3 regions of the Tumebacillus algifaecis genome follow, and region 3 is predicted to be linked to each of the others. Evidence: riboswitches for the same ligand, from Rfam matches in the RefSeq annotation. Region 3 holds a riboswitch; each other region holds the start of a gene.
The links. Region 3 has a riboswitch for cobalamin ahead of CIG75_RS01060 (energy-coupling factor ABC transporter permease). Riboswitches for the same ligand answer to the same signal wherever they lie in the genome.

Region 1: another riboswitch for cobalamin. It lies ahead of CIG75_RS16770 (acyl-CoA thioesterase); the one in region 3 lies ahead of CIG75_RS01060 (energy-coupling factor ABC transporter permease).
Region 2: another riboswitch for cobalamin. It lies ahead of cobJ (precorrin-3B C(17)-methyltransferase); the one in region 3 lies ahead of CIG75_RS01060 (energy-coupling factor ABC transporter permease).

Annotation. Positions count from the first base shown of each region.
Region 1 is NZ_CP022657.1:3,789,669-3,795,652, forward strand. It holds gene CIG75_RS16755 (aminotransferase A) at 1-472, shown strand, start outside; gene CIG75_RS20825 (hypothetical protein) at 646-789, shown strand; gene CIG75_RS16760 (helix-turn-helix transcriptional regulator) at 1,104-1,313, opposite strand; gene CIG75_RS16765 (helix-turn-helix domain-containing protein) at 1,502-1,903, shown strand; gene CIG75_RS16770 (acyl-CoA thioesterase) at 2,065-2,556, opposite strand; cobalamin riboswitch at 2,701-2,892, opposite strand; gene CIG75_RS16775 (GNAT family N-acetyltransferase) at 2,921-4,153, opposite strand; gene CIG75_RS16780 (IucA/IucC family C-terminal-domain containing protein) at 4,361-5,185, shown strand; gene sbnA (2,3-diaminopropionate biosynthesis protein SbnA) at 5,362-5,984, shown strand, end outside.
Region 2 is NZ_CP022657.1:3,828,284-3,834,267, forward strand. It holds gene CIG75_RS16935 (precorrin-8X methylmutase) at 1-155, opposite strand, end outside; gene cobK (precorrin-6A reductase) at 145-930, opposite strand; gene CIG75_RS16945 (sirohydrochlorin chelatase) at 927-1,880, opposite strand; gene cobJ (precorrin-3B C(17)-methyltransferase) at 1,892-3,655, opposite strand; cobalamin riboswitch at 3,796-3,973, opposite strand; gene CIG75_RS16955 (nicotinate-nucleotide--dimethylbenzimidazole phosphoribosyltransferase) at 4,009-5,103, opposite strand; cobalamin riboswitch at 5,176-5,350, opposite strand; gene cobO (cob(I)yrinic acid a,c-diamide adenosyltransferase) at 5,388-5,951, opposite strand.
Region 3 is NZ_CP022657.1:198,482-204,465, reverse strand. It holds gene CIG75_RS01070 (hypothetical protein) at 1-148, opposite strand, end outside; gene CIG75_RS01065 (MBL fold metallo-hydrolase) at 277-1,038, shown strand; cobalamin riboswitch at 1,260-1,447, shown strand; gene CIG75_RS01060 (energy-coupling factor ABC transporter permease) at 1,589-2,356, shown strand; gene CIG75_RS01055 (energy-coupling factor ABC transporter substrate-binding protein) at 2,353-2,637, shown strand; gene cbiQ (cobalt ECF transporter T component CbiQ) at 2,634-3,419, shown strand; gene CIG75_RS01045 (energy-coupling factor ABC transporter ATP-binding protein) at 3,416-4,267, shown strand; gene CIG75_RS01040 (siderophore ABC transporter substrate-binding protein) at 4,292-5,257, opposite strand; gene CIG75_RS01035 (iron ABC transporter ATP-binding protein) at 5,279-5,984, opposite strand, start outside.

The DNA of each region.
Region 1 (5,984 bases), 930 kb from region 3:
CAACGGGTTGTCCAAATCACACTCGATGACCGGCTGGCGCATCGGCCTTACGTTTGCCCCCGCCTATCTAACAAAACAGATGGTCAAAGTCCATCAATACAATGCCGCCTGCGCTTCCTCGATCTCGCAGTATGCTGCGTTAGAAGCGCTGACAGCAGGGATCGACGACGCCGCACCGATGCGTGAAGAATATCGCCAGCGCCGCGATTACGTCTGTGCTCGCCTGCTCGCCATGGGCTTTGATCTGGTCAAGCCGAGCGGAGCGTTCTACCTTTTCCCCTCGATCCGAAAATTCGGCCTGTCCTCCTTCGACTTCGCCACCCGCCTGCTCGAACAAGCTCGGGTCGCCGTCGTGCCCGGCGTTGCATTTTCTCCACTGGGTGAAGGATTCATTCGCATCTCCTATGCTTCGTCGATGGAGCAGTTGCAAGAGGCGATGGATCGCTTGGAAACGTTTATGAAATCACTCTAACCAAAAGAAGCGAAGCACAACATGTGTGCTTCGCTTCTGCTTTTTAGCAAGATTCAATTGTCAGCCCCATTGATTACACTTATGAAAAAATATGTTTACAACCATTGCATAAGCAGATTGTTCCAGTTACAATCAAAACGATGTCATGCAGGCCAGAAAAGGGAGTTTTTGTTTTGAACAAAAAACTATGGCTCCAACTGAACACCAAGCGTTTCCAAACAAGGCTGCTCATCTTTTCACTGCTCAGCGCAGCGACGGCTGAGACACTCAAATGCATTTATTGGGGGATCAAAGTGTTGCAAGCATCCGCACTCTAATCCCCTTGTAAAACAATAGAAGAGGCGGGTCAGGATTGCACCTGTTGCAAGAAAGGCGCTCCATCAGGTACCCATCCGTCCAAAGAGAGTCACCTGATGGAAGCCAATCATCGGACTGCATGATGTCCAGGTACAATCTGACCTGTCTCTCCTAAGCTCTAGTAACCGTAATGAGTCTACCTATTATCCATACTGCCCATACACACAGGTAATCCTACTCTCCGCGATCAAAATTTGTCAAGCGAGCGACGGAGCAGAGTTCTCCGTGTGCCAAGCCCTTCCGAGCTGGGCCAATCGAACCGCTATGCTGTCAGCTACTCCTTCTCCTCCACACCTGCTTGGTCGAAAAACAACTCATCGACCGTCAGCTTGAAAAACCGCGCCAACTTGATCTGCAGTTCCCTGCGCGGAAACCTGTGCCCTGCCTCGATCATCGCATAAGTGCTGACCGGAATCCCAATCTCATTCGCCATTTCCTTTTGCGTTCGATCACCGCGCAATGCTGCCATCTTCTCGTTTTTCATGCGCCCTCCCGCCCACACTTCGAAACCTATATGCAATCATTATAGATACGTATCGTGAACAGTTCAACGCAAAGTACAGCAAGTACACATTATGTGTACCATTTTGCTCTATACGAATGAGAATCACCATGATAGGATGGGGAGGAAATGGCAATCACATTACGTGATTTTAAGAAGGGGGCGTATGTGTGACAAACACATTTTGTGAACGATTATCAGCACTTCGAGTCAAAAGCGGCCTTTCGCAGCAGAAGTTTGCAGACATCTTGAATCTGACCAAAAGCGCACTCTCCAACTACGAAAACGGCACTCGCGAGCCTAACTATGCGACCTTGGTCAACATTGCGGACAACCTCAACGTCTCGCTCGATTACTTGCTCGGGCGCACCGACGACCCTCGCCCCGTCAAACTAACTGTCGGCACTGAGCGACCTTTCGAATTTCCCTACAGAGAACTTCTGAAAAGCTTAAAAGACGACCAATATACGTTGGGTGGACGCCCGATCCCACATTTGATGAAGACGATGATTCAAATCCCGCTCGAATCGATTCAAAAAATCATCAACGCCTTTTTGGCGGAGAACAAGTAATCGCGTTGCCCGTTTGTTTCCTCGCGTGTATAAAATGCAGAAACAGCAAAGGAGTCCACGCGGGCTCCTTTGCTGTTTGGGGTCCTCTCCATCCTCTGTCGTTTGCGCTCAGCTGCAGACGCCCTTGCGAACAGAAGGTGCAAAGAGATCACTCCATTCGCTTACAATTGTTCCTGCGCCATCTTCTTCCGACGTTCCATCCGCACCGCATAGCGTCCTTCTGCCAATTCGTACTGCCTGCGCTCCTCAGCAGATTGCGGTACAACTTGCGGCACCGCAGTCGGCTTCCCTTCCTCATCTAATGCGATAAACGTCAGATAGGCCCTTGCCGTCAATTGTCGCTCTCCGGTCAGCAGGTTCTCCGATTCCACCTTCACATAGACTTCCATCGAGGTTTTGTGCACCCATGTGACATACGCCTCCAGATTGATCGCTTCCCCCGTCTTGATCGGCGCTAAAAAATCGAAATTGTCACTGCCGACCGTAACCACCGGTTTGCGACTGTGCCGCATCGCGGCGATGCAGGCGATTTTATCGACATAGGCCATCACTTTGCCGCCAAAGATCGTTTTGTGATGGTTGGTGTCCGGTGGAAATACGAGATCGGTCATGCTGGTTCTCGACTCACTACTTGGCTTGCTGAACTGTGTCATCGTAATACACTCCTTTTTGAACGATACTGCTGTAGCCAAACAAAAAACCCAACCGATAGGGTTGGGTTGGGGCGTGTACAACGAAGTGGACGACATCAAAATGAGATCGTCAAGTGGACACACCGTTCCTTTCCGCGAAGGTTGCTTGGTGTAGCGAGCAAGGTAGGTCTCCTGGCTTCCGAATCATCGCGTTCTCTCGTCTTCCCCAACGTGGATTGAGTGACATTGCTGAGAGATAGCTCCCCGGTTACAGTGGCGGGACCGCTCGGGATTTGCACCCGATTCCCTGTTACCCCTCGTGCTATGTGCGAGGGCACCTTACTGCCGACTTATGCAGTTGTAGTTTTACTATACCAGCTCACTCCTAAAACGCAAACATGCACATCATCTTCTCATTGGTGCGGAACAGCCGGGTCAGCGTCTCCACATGCGCCGCATCGGACAGCTTGGCCAAACCTAAGCGGTGCAGGCGGTCGAACGTGGTCGTGCCTGCGAGCAAGCTGGAAAAATCGGCGACAGGAAGCGTCAGTTCGGCATCGACCGGACCCTCGGTCACCATCTGCGGACGGCCTTCGTCGAAATACAGCAACGTGCTGGCCTCGTTTTGCGGGAGAAAGCTGTCTTCGAGGGTCAGCTTCAGCTTGAACGTCTCCCCGTTGAAGTTGTGTTTTTGCAATTCGGCAAACAACTTTGGAACATCGACCACGCGCACCATCAACCCGCAACCACTGACGCTGGTTTCGAGGAAGATCGAATCGAACACATCGTGCATGTTCGTCGATGTGGTGCTCAACAAGTAATGAATCCCCTCATCTTGTGTGCTGATGTTGACGCGGTGGAACTGGTCCGCTTGGCTGTGCAAGAAGGTGAACAGCTCCTGCAAGGCCTGATCGCTCTCGTAGACGATGTGCGGGATATAGATCTGGTTGACCAGCATGTGATCTTTGATGAAACGCATCAACATATAGCCTTTCAACACACCGTCTTCGCGGAAGCCGACGACGCGGGCGCTGTCCGCCTTGAAGAACCCTTCGAGATGGTGCGCAGACAACGGGGTCAGTCCATTGCGCGTCAGACTGTAGCGGTTGTAGCAGGCGACCACTTCTTCGAGGTTGTCGCTCGTCAGAATTTCCAAATTGTCCTTGCTCGTATAGCGCGGCAGGTTGGACGGCTCGATGCTGAAGCGACGGTGCTCGACGCCCGCACCGAAGCCCATCTGATTATAGAAGGACATGCGAAACGGAAACAGCGTGACAAAGCTGGTCCCTTTTTCACGGAAATGCTGAAGTGAGAAAGTCATGATCTCCTTGGCGATCTTCTCTTTTTTATACAAGAGATCGACTGCGACCAACGCGACGCCGCCCACCGGAACCATGCCTTGACCGCGCAGGTTCATCTCAAAATCGAGCAGGCACATGCCGCCGACCATCGTTTGCTCACGGAAGACTCCGTAAAACGTGCGCTCCGGAAAGCTGAAAAAGCGCTTCATCGAAGCTACCACTTGCTCCAGCGTGCCGCCAAAACCCGGGTACGCGTTGCGGTACAGTTTGGCAAATAATTCTGTATCTTCAAGTCCTAACTTTTTGATCTCAAGCATGCTGGACGACTCCTTCAATTTTTAATTCTATTATAAACGAAACCTTCCATTTTTGGATATGCTCCCCTTCATATCTATACAGCCGCTTCCTGCGTTCTACCACTGTTTTTTGTACAGAATCCTTGACAACGAGAATCATTATCACCTATGCTACAAGTAACGAATCTAACCGAACCCTCTTTTCCTGGAAAGGAGTTTGTATACAAGATGAACCAGCTGCCGCAGCATGTGAAAATCATCGAACGTTTGCGTCAAGAAGGGATGCGCCTGCCCTTCCATTTTGCAGAGGAGCAAGATCGTCCAGAAGGCATTGCGATCGAACGTCTGCTCAAGGACGTTACTTTGTTGCGCAATCTGATGCAAAATGTGGCGACGCAGATGCAGTCAAACAACCTAGTCGCTGCCGCATCGCTGTTTCAAAAGCGGCTGGCTTCCGTCTTGCTCGCTTCCGTTCTCACGCCGCTGTCAACCGTCGGGCTTGGCCTGATCGCCGATGCCGACTCGACGGAGATCGTGCTCGTGGACAACCTGCCTGCCCGTGTGATCCTTGATAGCAGTCACCTGCAACTGCTCGTCAATCGCCTGCCCCACGATTATCAAAACCTTGGCCCTGGCCATGTCCATCACGATTCTGCACAGGTGCAACTTGTGCTCAAAGCGCTGTTCGATCGGACGCTCGGGCCGTTGATCTATCAGATCGCCTCCGAGTTCAAACTGTCCCCAAAAGTCATGTGGGGCAATGTCGGTAACTTTGTCGGCTATCTGTACGGGGAACTGTGCGACCACCCCGTCTATCAACAAGCCGCACAAGCCGACAAAGAGGTACTCTTTCACTCGGTCGGTTTCACTGCGCCGCCGCTTTCCCAAACGTTCCACGAAGTCTGGCTGGAAGAGATCACTCCAGCTCGCAAAATTCGTGTGCGCAATTCCTGTTGCCTGTGGAACCAGTTCCCCGGCAACAAATCCTGTACCACCTGTCCGCTTGTCTGCAACGCCGAGCGAGCAGAATTGCTCACCGCTTACAACGCCTAATCGAATATGCCTACCCAAGCCTTGCCTTCCTTCGGAAGCGCAAGGCTTTTTTACTATTTTTTTATTAAAAAAAGAGAAGCGCGAACAAAGTTATTGACATGAGAATGGTTATCATTCAATATAAGTTATGGTGATAATGATTCTCATTCCCATATTTGCAAAGGAAGGTGTCTCGTTTGACCGCATCCTTCGTCCTCGCGCCGGAGCAACCGCGTCCGGTGTTACAGTCGATTGCCGACTGTGTTGGCAACACGCCGCTCGTGCAGTTGAACCGGCTGTTCCCCGGCCGGAACATATATGCCAAGTTGGAGCTGATGAACCCCGGCGGCAGCATGAAAGACCGCCCCGCTCGCTACATCATCGAAAAAGGCTTGGCCGATGGCATTTTCACACCCGATACCCACCTGATCGAAAGTACGTCGGGCAATCTCGGCATCGCGCTGGCGATGATCTCCCGCATGTACGGCTTGCGCTTTACCGCGATTGTCGATCCGAAGATCACCAAGACCAACCTGAACATCATCAAGCAGTTCGGGGCGAACATCGACATGGTCAGCGTCCCCGATGCGGCAGGGGGCTATCTGCAAACGCGCATCAACCGTGTGAAAGAGCTTTTGCAAACATTGCCCAACGCGTACTGGATCAACCAGTATGCCAATGAATTGAACTGGAAATCGCACTACCACGGAGCTGGCAGCGAGATCGCTGAGAGCATAGATGGAACGCTTGACTACCTGATCGCGCCCGTCTCCACCACGGGCAGCATCCTCGGCATCTCCCGCCGCCTGCGTGAAAAATT
Region 2 (5,984 bases), 890 kb from region 3:
AAGTCGGCCGACGCGTGAATCACGCGCTGAACGACAGGATACTGTCGGTCTGTAAACGGGTGTGCGCCAAGTTCCTCGGTGATGATGTCGAAGCTTTTGCTTTCGATCTCTTGCGGCTGTACGGTAAGCGGGACAAAATCAGTTTTAAAGTCCATGGGAAATCTCCTCTCTCATTGCGTTGACCTGTTCGATGATCGCTTCGAAGTCATGGAAGGCAAGACCGTATTGGAGCTTAGGACGACCGATGACGATGACGTGGAGGCCCAGTTCGAGCGCCGCATCCACTTTTTCATCGACAGAACCTTGCTGACCGCTTTCTTTGGTGATCACGACGTTCGTCTTGTACTGGCGGTAGAGCGCTGTGTTCAGGTCTTTCGAAAACGGGCCTTGCATAGCGATGATGTCTTTTTGTGGGAGGCCGAGCTCGGCGCATTTTTCCATGTTGTCGAGACGGGGGAGCATGCGGGCGGTGAGGTTGATCCCCTCCAGACCGAGCAGTCGTTGCGTAAAGATTTGCAACGTTTTGGAGCCGGTGGTGAGCATGATGTTGCCTTTCAGCTCGGCAGCTTTTTCGGCAGCGGCAGCGTAGTCCTCGACGAAGTGCAACAGCGGATTGTGATCGAAGTTGATCGACTCACGCTCAAAGCGGAGATAAGGCACGTTGCACGCGCGACTCGCCGCCATCGCGTTTTTGTGCGCCTCTTCCGCAAAGGGATGGGCGGCATCGACGACAAGGCGAACGCCGTGTTCCGTGATGTACGCGGCCATTTCGTCTGCGGTCATGCGCCCGATGCGGACCGGGACGCCCGCTTCGGTCAAGGAGTTCGCCGCCGAATCGGTGACGACCGATGCGGTCAGCTCATACCCCTCTTGGCGCAGCTTGACGGCCAATTCGCGCGCATCGCTGGTACCTGCGAGATGAAGAATCATTTGCGTACCTCCGCGTGATCATGCTCGTGATGGTGGTCATGGTCGTGGTTATGATCGTGATCATGGTCGTGGTCATGATCGTGATGGTGGTCATGGTCATGATCGTGGTCATGATGATGGTGGTGGTGATGATCCTCCATCGCGGCCAGACGGTATTTGCACAGATCGCAGTTCATCTTCGTCTCACCCTGCGCCGCTTCGACCGCCCGTTCATGAATGATGTTGACGAGGTTGTCATGGAAGCCGAAATAATCGGCCATCACCATCTGCACATCCGGGTAGGTCTGTTGAAACGCCTCCGTCATCGACTCCATCCGCTTGATCAACACGCCTGTGAACAGGAAATAGGGCAAAATGAAAATCCGCTTCGCACCCAGCTTCACACAGCGCTCCACCCCGCCTGCAAAATCGGGTTCGGTCACACCGATGTAACAGGTCTCCACGAAGCCGACCGGAACTTGCTCAAACAGCAGTCGCGAAATTTTGCACAGATCGCTGTTCGCATCCGGATCTGAACTTCCGCGCCCAACGATCAGCACCGCATCATCCGTTCGTTCCGTGCCCGATGGGGAAAAACCAGCTTCGGCCAAACGCGAGCTCAAGATGTCCAGCGCCTTCGTATGCACCCCGATCGGTTTGCCATAGGAGAAAGCGACGTGCGGATGGCGTTCTCGCGCTTCATCGATCTCATGCGGGATGTGCAGTTTCGAGTGCCCGGCACCGAACAGAATCACCGGAACCAGCGTCACCGCTTCTGCACCGCGCGCTACGCAGGTGTCGATGCCCTTGGGGATGCTCGGCGCGGCAAATTCGAGAAAACAGGTCTCCACAATCGGAAACTCTTGCGCCAACTGCTCCTGTACCCGCTCAGCGAACACCAGCAGTTCCTGATTGCCTTCCGGGTCGCGGCTTCCGTGTCCAACCAGCAAAATCGCGTGTTTTTTCGACATGTGTAGTCCTCCTAGTCTCCGCAGACCGTATCGACGGTGATGGCGGGAACGTGTTCGTTGTGGTGATAACCTGCGACCGAACCAATTCGTTTGAAAAATTTATGAAAACGCTCGTCAGGGTGACCTTTTTCTTTGTACTCGGCCAAAACGCGGCCCACCGTATCGACGAGCTCGTCAGCCGAGATCCCTTCGGCGACCGGCTGCGCGGGATGGGCGTTTCTGCCGATCGTCTTCCCACCGAGGAACAGGTCAAATTTGCCACGGCGATAGATGACAGCGAGGTCTTCATGCACCGAGCCGTAGCAGGCCATCGCACAGCCTGCAAAACCGATCTTCAGTTCCTTAGGAACGGCAAGCCCTTGGAATCGTTTGGCGATTTCATCCGCTTCCGGGATCGACTGCGACTTCTCCCCATTGCAGAAGTCGCATGCTTTGATCTGCACCACGTCACCGATCGGCTGCACGAGGAGCCCGACAGCTTGCAACTGGGCGGCGATCTGCTCCGGCTCTTTGGTCGTCACGCGCAGCAACACATAATGGTGCGGCGTGTACTCGATCTCGCCGTCCTCACCCGCCGCTTCGATCAGCGTGGCCAATTGACGCGCGTTCAACTTCTTGTTGCCCACCCCAGGTGAGACGGCGATTTCCAAAATGGCTGGCATCGCGTCAAACGGGTTGAGGGTCGGCTGTTGTACCGCTTTGCTGCTCACAACCCCGCGTTCGGCCAGCATCTGAACGGCCTGCAGAGCCAAGTCGAGCGGTTGCGCGCTTTTCGCAGGCGCTGTGCGAAGCACATCCTCACCTTCGCACACCCCGCTTACAACACTCGCCCCGTCCTGCTCGGGCTCGCTCCTTTGCGTTTCGGCCAGCGTCTCAGCCGCCGTGTTAGCATCATCTGGCAACGTGACCGATCCGCTATCTCCTCCAGTCGGTCGCTCCGTGACGCCGCCGTGGAGTGCCCACGGTTCGTGCTCCGCTTTCAGGCGCTCATTCGCTCGGATCGGTTGCTCCGCTCGGTCCAACGTGTACTTGCGCTGATACCCGCGCGGCGTGATCATTTTTCCGTCATACACAAACGTAGTGCTGTTGCCGATGATCACCGTCGTCAGCATTCCGATGTCATGTTCGAGCATCTCGCCGAGTGTGGTCAGAATCACCGACTGGCGATCGCGATACGCGCTTTTCACCAGTCCGACCGGAGTATCGGCCGCACGGTATTTCAGCAAAATCTTTTGTGTCTCCACGATCTGCCGCGTGCGCTTTCCGGAGCGCGGATTGTACAGCGCGACAATAAAGTCACCCATACCTGCCGCTTCCACCCGGCGTGCGATCAGCTCCCACGGTGTCAAGTGGTCACTGAGCGAGATCGTGCAGGCATCGTGCATCACAGGTGCCCCAAGCAACGAAGCGCAGGAGTTGATCGCCGAGATGCCCGGGATCACTTCCACTTCCACGCCGTCCGCTTCCCGCCAGCCTTTTTGCACCAGCACCTCATAGACGAGGCCGGCCATGCCGTATACGCCAGCATCGCCCGAGGAGATCACCGCCACCTTTTTGCCCATCTCCGCTTGGCGCACCGCTTCGATCGCTCGGCTCACCTCTTCGGTCATGCCCGTACGCACGATCTCTTGATCGGTCAACAGCCCGCGGATCAGATCGACATAAGTGTTATACCCGATGATCACGTCCGACTCCTGAAGCGCCTCGCGCGCACGCTCCGTGATGTGTTGAAAACTCCCCGGTCCAAAACCGATGATCAACAGCTTCCCGCGCATCTCGTTCATCTCCCATCTGAAAATTTCAAATAAAAAACGCCTCCCCGAAGGAAGGCGTCTAAACGTCCACATGCAAATGCATTCACAAAAAAGCATTCATGACAAACGATCGCCCACCCCTCTTATATCCCCGTAAGAAGGTATGGAAAACAATACAGGTAGGTCTCCTGACTCATGGATCATCACATCCTCTGCCTTCCCATCGTGAAACAGTGGCTTGTTAGAGGATGCTACCCAAATTACAGTGGCGGGACCGTGCCGGACTTACACCGGCTTCCCTTTTAAGCTCTTGCGAGCACCTGAACGTTATCCTATTTATTTGTGATCGAACGATTCAAAGTATAGGTGAAAAATTAGGGCTTGTCGAGACCTAAATCGGCAAACGTGGCCATCTCCGACACCAATCGACAAGCGGCTTCCAACAGCGGAATCGCCAGCACCGCCCCCGTTCCTTCCCCGAGGCGCATCTCCAACATCAACAGTGGTTCCAACCCGATTTCCTGCAACAGGGCAAGGTGGGCAGGCTCCTGGGAAAGATGCGACGCGAACAGTGCCTGTTTCACCCGTTCTTCCATCCGTACGGCGACCAGCGCCGCCGCCGCCGCGATCACGCCGTCCACGATCACCGCCATCTTGCGCTCCCACGCGCCGAGGACGACACCGACCAGCCCGGCGATTTCCAGCCCGCCCAGTTTGGCGAGCACATCGAGCGGATCGTTCGCATCCGGCCGATTGACCGCGATCGCCTGCGCGATGATGCGCGCCTTGTGCAACACTTGCTCATCCGCGATGCCAGTTCCGCGACCGACCAACTGCAACAGCGCCGCCTCGTTCTCCGCACTGGCAGACGGTGCGCACTCGTCAGGACTCATTTTGGAACCCGCTTGTTCCTCGCCCACTGCTTCTGCGATCCACTCAGCTCGCCCGAGCAAAACGGCGGCCAGCGCCGCGCTCGGCGTCGTGTTTCCAATGCCCATCTCGCCAAGTGCGACCACCTGCACGCCTTGCGTATGCAACCGTTCGACCGTCTCCACGCCGACTGCGATCGCCTGCTGGGCCTCCTCTTTCGTCATCGCTGGCCCTTTTGCCAGATTGGCTGTGCCCATGCGCACCTTTCGCGAGAGCACGCCCGGCACGTCTCCTTCCACCCGACTGCCGACATCGACCACATGCACCGCACAGTTCATCTGCCGGGCCAACACGTTCACCGCCGCTTTGCCGTTGGCGAAGTTTTGCATCATCAGCCCCGTTACAGCGGATGGGAACGCGCTCACCCCTTCCTCGGTCACACCATGATCGCCGCACATCACCACCACGGCGCGCTGCTCCACCTTCGGGAACACCGTGCCTTGCAACCCTGCCAAACGAATTCCGATCTCCTCCAGTTTCCCGAGGCTTCCCGGCGGTTTCGTCAAAATGTCCCAACGTTCTTTTGCCGCATTGATCATCGCACATCATCCCTTCAAGAAAATAGAAAAAGTCCAAGCCTAAAAAGGCTTGGACTTTCCAAATCCAAACAAAACGATCCATCTCGACAGGCAGGTCTTCTGGCTCTCGGATCATCCCCATCTTCCCTGTCCTTCCCAGACCGAATCGGTCCAGTGGTCAGAGAGGGTCCCCGAATACAGCGGCGGGCCCGCGCGTTTGCTTCCCTATTCTCCCGTCGTGACGGGCACCTGTCGATTGACATCCATTTTTCTAGCTCATAGACTACGGCAAGCCGCGCGAAAAATCAATACTCGATGCCAAAAACAGCGGGGATGCCTTCGTCATAGTAATGCTTGACCGGGTTCATCTCCGTCACCAAGTCGGCAAGTTCGATCACTTCTGGCAAAGCGTTGCGCCCGGTGATCAACAGGTGCACGTAATGCGGGCGAGTTCGGATCGCTTCGAGCACCTCTGCCAACGGCAACACATCGGCCACAGGAAAGCGCTCGATCGACAGCGCATTGTTCAACTCATCCAAAATCACCAGATCGTACTCCCCCGACAGCACGCTCTCCTTCGCCACCGTCCAAGCGCTTTTCAGTGCCGCCCGATGCTCCTCCGGCGTCTTCGTCCAGGTAAACCCGATCCCGAGCTGGCGGATTTCCACGCCCAATTTTTCCAAGGCGATCTGCTCACCATAGGTACGCTCCGGCGACTTGATAAACTGCAAAATCAGTACCTTGTACCCACGCCCGACCGCTCGCACGCACAGCCCCATCGCCGCGGTCGTCTTGCCTTTGCCATCACCGGTGTAGACCAGCGTCATGCCTTGTCGCTTCTCTCGTTCCATGTGCTCACTCCTGTTCATATCGCACCGCCGCTTCGATCCGTTCGAGCAAAC
Region 3 (5,984 bases):
AGAGCATCTGTGACGTGCGTTTATTGCCCACGAGCTGTTGCATTTGCACAATCGGATGTGACGTGCTTCTGGCAGACGGAGCGGGAGTCGTCCTGCTGGCCGCCCGCCCCGTCCCATTTGTTCGTTGTGAAGTGGCCCTGGTTTTCATAGCGCAACTCCCATCTTCATCATCGACTTATCTCCATTTTAACAGATAGTAATATTTAAATATATGCAAGCAGGAATCATATTTTTCCACATCGAACTACAAGAGAACCAAAAAATGGAGGGATTCAGATGCAGCCAACCAGCGGTTTGAAAATGCTCGAAATATCAGCACCGATGATGGGAAGAGTGGAAACCATCTTTCCGACTTTGCTCTGGGATCAACACACAGCGGTGCTCATCGATGCTGGATACCCCGGCCAACTGCCGCTCTTGCGCGCCGCGGTCGAACAGGCTGGCCTGCCGTTTGAGAAGCTCAGCCATCTCATTTTGACCCACCAAGACCTCGATCACATCGGCAGTTTGCCGACCATTCTCGAAGCGGCGCCGCAGAAGATCGAAGTCCTCGCCAACGCCGTGGAAAAACCGTACATCGAAGGCGAACAACAACTCTTGAAACTTACGCCCGCGGCGATCGCTCAGGCGGAAGCGTCGCTCCCACCCGATGTGCCTGTCGAGTGGCGCAACGCGTTCCTCTCCATGTTGCAGCATCCTCCCAAAGCACCCGTTGACAAAACGGTGACAGACGGCGAACAACTGCCCATCGGCGGCGGCCTCACCATCCTCGACACGCCAGGTCACACGCCCGGACATATCAGCCTGTACCACGCGGCGAGCAAAACGTTGATCGCAGGCGACGCGCTGATGGTGGTGGACGGTCAACTGCAAGGCCCGCATCCTGATTACACGCTCGACATGGACACCGCCATCCACTCCCTGCAGACGCTGACCCGCTACGACATCGAAACGGTCATCTGCTACCACGGCGGCCTGTTCAACGATCAGGCCAACCGTCGCCTTGCACAATTGGCAAGCGAACTCCCGCATCTTTAATTGCCCAGACAGCGAGCCGAACGTCCCGTTCCACCTGCTCGGCTAGGAGCCAGCCAACACCAGCTAGGAAGCGAACTCGCTCCATGATCCCAACCTCCCGCGCAACAGTCTTGGCGATCGCTCCCTCGACACCTAGCAAGATCTGCTGCGCCCAGAAATTCAGAATCAATGGGAAGCAGGCAGGATTTCTCCTCTGCATTCCGAATAGTAGACTGGAAAGTAAATATCGTGAGCAAACAGGTGCCCTTGCCAACGCAAGGGGTAACAGGGAATCGGGTGCAAATCCCGAGCGGTCCCGCCACTGTATAGGGGGAGTTCTCTTTCCACAGGCCACTCGATCCTCGATCGGGGAAGGCGAAAGAGAATGACGATCCCAAGCCAGGAGACCTACCTCGTTTGTTACACCTATCATCCTTCGCGGAAAGGAGTGGTGTACGAGAAGTTCAAACAACAACACGCTGTGTTGTCGTTTGCTTGTGCGTACATTAGACCAATCCATCGCTTATGGATTGGTTTTTTTATGTCTAAACATGAACAGGAGGTACACACGATGAAGAAAGTTCGCAAGATCGCACCATTGCTACTCACCTTCGCCCTGACGATTTATCTGTATCTGAACGCATCTGAATCTGCCTATGCGATGCATATCATGGAAGGGTTTCTCTCCCCAGGCTGGTCCCTCTTCTGGTGGGCTGTGTTCCTGCCCTTCTTTGTGCTCGGTCTGCGCGCCCTCGTAAAGATCACCAAAGAAAACCCCGAATTGAAGCTGATGATCGGCATGGCCGGCGCCTTCACCTTCGTCCTCTCCGCGCTGAAACTCCCCTCAGTTACAGGCAGCAGCTCGCATCCGACCGGAGTTGGCCTCGGCACCGTCATGTTCGGCCCACTGCCGATGAGCGTGCTCGGTTCGATCGTCCTGCTCTTCCAAGCTCTGCTTCTGGCGCACGGAGGTCTGACCACGCTTGGCGCCAACGCCTTCTCGATGGCGGTGGCTGGCCCGTTTGTCGGTTACTTCATGTACAAGCTGCTGATGAACACCACCGGTCAGCAAAAAATCGCCATCTTCGCAGCTGCGATGTTTGCCGACCTCTCCACCTATGTTGTCACGTCGCTGCAATTGTCGCTCGCTTTTCCTTCCGAAACGGGTGGGATCTTGGCTTCCTTTGCAAAGTTCGGTAGCATCTTTGCACTCACTCAAATTCCTCTGGCGATCAGTGAAGGCTTGCTGACCGTACTGGTCTGGAACTGGCTGCAAAAATACAACACAGAAGAGCTGTCCCTGCTCAATCGCAAAATGAAAGGAGCTATCCGTTCATGAAAATCGGTATGAAAAATGCCCTCCTCTTGCTCGCCGTCATCCTCCTTGCCTTGCTTCCGCTGTTGTTGATCAACGCCGAATTTGGCGGAGCGGACGGAGCTGCCGAAGAAGCGATTCTCGAGATCGATCCAACCTATGAGCCGTGGTTCAACGCGCTGACCGAACTGCCTTCGGAGACGGAAAGCATGTTGTTCGCCTTGCAAGCAGCTCTTGGCGCTGGAGTGGTCGGATACACATTTGGACGGTTAAAAGGGAAGTCCACCCAAGCAAAAACACAATGATCCGGCTGATCGACACCCTTTCCTACAGCAATGCATTTCGCTCCGTTTCACCGCTGTGGAAATGTGGTTTTGCGGCCGCCCTGTTTGTGCTGGCCATCTCCAGTCACCCGCTCGTCCAACTGCTCATCGCCGTCTGGATCATCGTGTGGACCGTGCGCTATGCCCGTATCCCTTTCCGATCTTTTCTGCTCTTATTCGCTGTCTCTTGTCTGTTCTTCGTCGCAGGAAGCCCGGCCCTCCTGTTGGAAATCGGGTCGGAGTCAGACTTTCTCAAGCACAACGGGATGATGTTCATCCCGTTGTTTGCTGATACTGGACTCTATATCACAGACAGCGGACTCCTTCGCGCGGGAGAACTGTTTATGCGGATCGCAGCCTGCTTGTCCTGCATGTTTTTTCTGATCCTGACCACGCCGTTCACCGAACTGCTACAGGTGTTAAAACGGCTGCGCGTCCCCTCCCTCGTCCTGGAGCTGATGCTGATCATGTACCGCTTTATCTTCTTGTTGGCAGACACTGCACATGACATCAACGTCGCGCAGCGGGCCCGAGGGGGATATGTTGGTTTCTCGCGCTCCCTGCACGATTTGGCCCATCTGGTCGTGCATCTGTTTGCCAAGACGATGCACCAATACCGCGGTCTTTCTCACGGCCTGTTATCACGGGGCTTTGCCGATGAGATCAGTTTGGCCCCGTATCAAGCCAAGCCCGTCCCGTTCCGCTATCGACTGGAAAGTGTGCTCGGCCTGCTGGTCCTGATCTGTTTGGAGGTATGGATATGAACTCGATCTTCGAAGTGACGTCGCTCACCTACTCCTATCCGGGCGCTTCGCAACCCGCCCTGAACAACTTGACACTCTCCATTCCCCAAGGGAAAAAGACGGTGCTCTGCGGGCATAACGGTTCGGGCAAATCGACCCTGTTCCTGCAAGCGATCGGCATCAACCGCCCCGATGCGGGCGTTGTCAGTTGGAAAGGAGAGCCACTGACCTACAAGCACAAAGCACTCCAAAAACTGCGTCAGAACATCGGTCTCGTCTTTCAAGATCCGGAACAGCAATTGATCCTCAACACTCCGCTTGAAGACATCTCTTATGGACTGCGCAATGCGAAACTTCCCGAAGCACAGATCGAGGCGCGCACCACCAGCATCCTGAACCAGTTAAAATTGACAGAGTTGGCCGATCAGCCACTGCACCAATTAAGTCTGGGTCAGAAAAAGCGCGTGGCGCTGGCCGGCGTCCTCGCACTGGAACCGGAACTGCTCCTGCTCGATGAACCGACCGCCTATCTGGATCGTAGGTCGGAACAACTGTTGCTCGAAGAACTGGAACGCGTGCATTCCCAAGGGGTCACGACGGTGATGGCCACACACGACATGAATCTGGCCTACGCCTATGCGGACTGGATGCTGGTCTTGGATCACGGCCGTTGCGTGCTGGCCGGACCTCCCGCCGAGGTCTTCCAAAACGAAGAGCAGATCACAGCCCTTGGATTGGAACTACCGATCCTGTACCAACTTTGGCAGGCGCTGCCCGAGGCACGCCGCCACGACATCGAGCCACCGCGCGATGTCTCATCCTTTAAACGACTGCTCCAAGGCCAAGACACAGAAAAAGGCACTCCGTAGCGAGTGCCTTTTTCTGTGCTTTGACTATTCGAATTTTTCGTAGACTTGGTTGATCATCTCGGAGACGGACACCAGACCGCCGCCGGAGAGGTACCAGTAATTCGGGTCGAGATAGACGATCTTGCCGTTTTTGAACGCTTTCGTTTTCTTTACCAAATCGTTTTCCACCAGCGCGCTCGCTGTGCTTTTCCCGTCGCTGCCTGCGACTGCACCGCGATCGACAACAAACAGGTAGTCCGGGTTCTTCTCAGCGACAAACTCAAAGGTGATGCTTTGACCGTGCGTCGAAACTTCCAAGTTTTTCTCAACAGCGGTGATGCCCATCACGTCATGCACCAGACCAAATCTGGAGCCCGGACCGTACGCACTGATCGCACCTTCGTTCGCAAGGATGACCAAAGCGTTTTTGCCGCTCGACTTCGCTTTGTCGCTGATCACTTTCACTTTCTTCTCGATCTCGGCAATCTCTTTTTGAACATCCGCTTCTTTGCCGAAAATTTGGCCGATCGTGTTCATGTTCTCTTTGAACGATTCCATGAAGCGCGCGTTATCCACGCCGACATAAACGGTCGGAGCAAGCTTTTGTAGTTCCGGATACGCCTCTTGTTGACGACCGGAGATCAGGATCAGGTCGGGGTTGAGCGAGCTGATTTTTTCAAAATCTGGCTCTTTCAGAGAACCGACGTTTACGTACTTAGCATCTTTGTACTTGTTCAGATAGGGCGGGATGCTGCCTTGCGCAACGCCAGCCACTTCCACGCCGAGCTTATCCAGCGTGTCGAGCGCGCCAAAGTCGAACACGACCACTTTCTTCGGGTTTTTCGTAACGGTCGCCTCGCCCAATTTGTGTTTGATCTTCAATTCTTGCACGGCGGCCGGTTGCTCGGTCTTGCCCGTGCCAGACGTTGCGTTGTTCGTATCGCTGCCGCAAGCGACGGCGAACACGGCGAAGAAGAGAAACAGCGCTAAGAAACTAAAATTTTTCTTCATCTTGATCACCTCATGTTTTGATTACGTAAAGTAGATACAGATCTTGTTGCCATTGATCGTTTCGATCTGGAAGTCCATGTCGTACACTTCGCTCAACACTTCGGGAGTGATGATCTCCTCTGTCTTCCCCTCTTTGATAACCCGCCCGTCTTTAAGCGCGACGATTCGATCGGAGTAACAGGAAGCAAAATTGATGTCATGGATGACGATGATGACCGTTTTGCCCAACTCCTCGACCAGTCGGCGCAACACTTTCATGATCTGCACCGAATGCCGCATATCCAAATTGTTCAGCGGCTCATCGAGCAGGACATACTCGGTGTTCTGGGCGATCACCATCGCGATGTACGCCCGCTGATTTTGCCCCCCGCTCAGTTGGTCGAGGTAGTGATGCTGTAGATCTTGCAGTTCCATGTAGCCGATCGCATCGTCCACATACTTCCAATCCTCCGCAGTCAATCTCCCTTGCGAGTAAGGAAAGCGTCCGAAGGCGACCAGTTCTCTGACGGTCAGCCGAACGCTGATGTTGTTCGACTGTTTGAGGATCGAGATCTTCTTGGCGAGGTCCTGGCTTTTGCTCTGATGAATCGCCTTCCCATCCAGCAACACTTGACCGCTGTCACTTTGGAGCAAGCGCGAAATCATCGACAACAGCGTGCTCTTCCCTGCGCCGTTGGGCCCGATGAACGATGTGATCTGGCCTTTGCCAATGCAGAGAGTAACATCA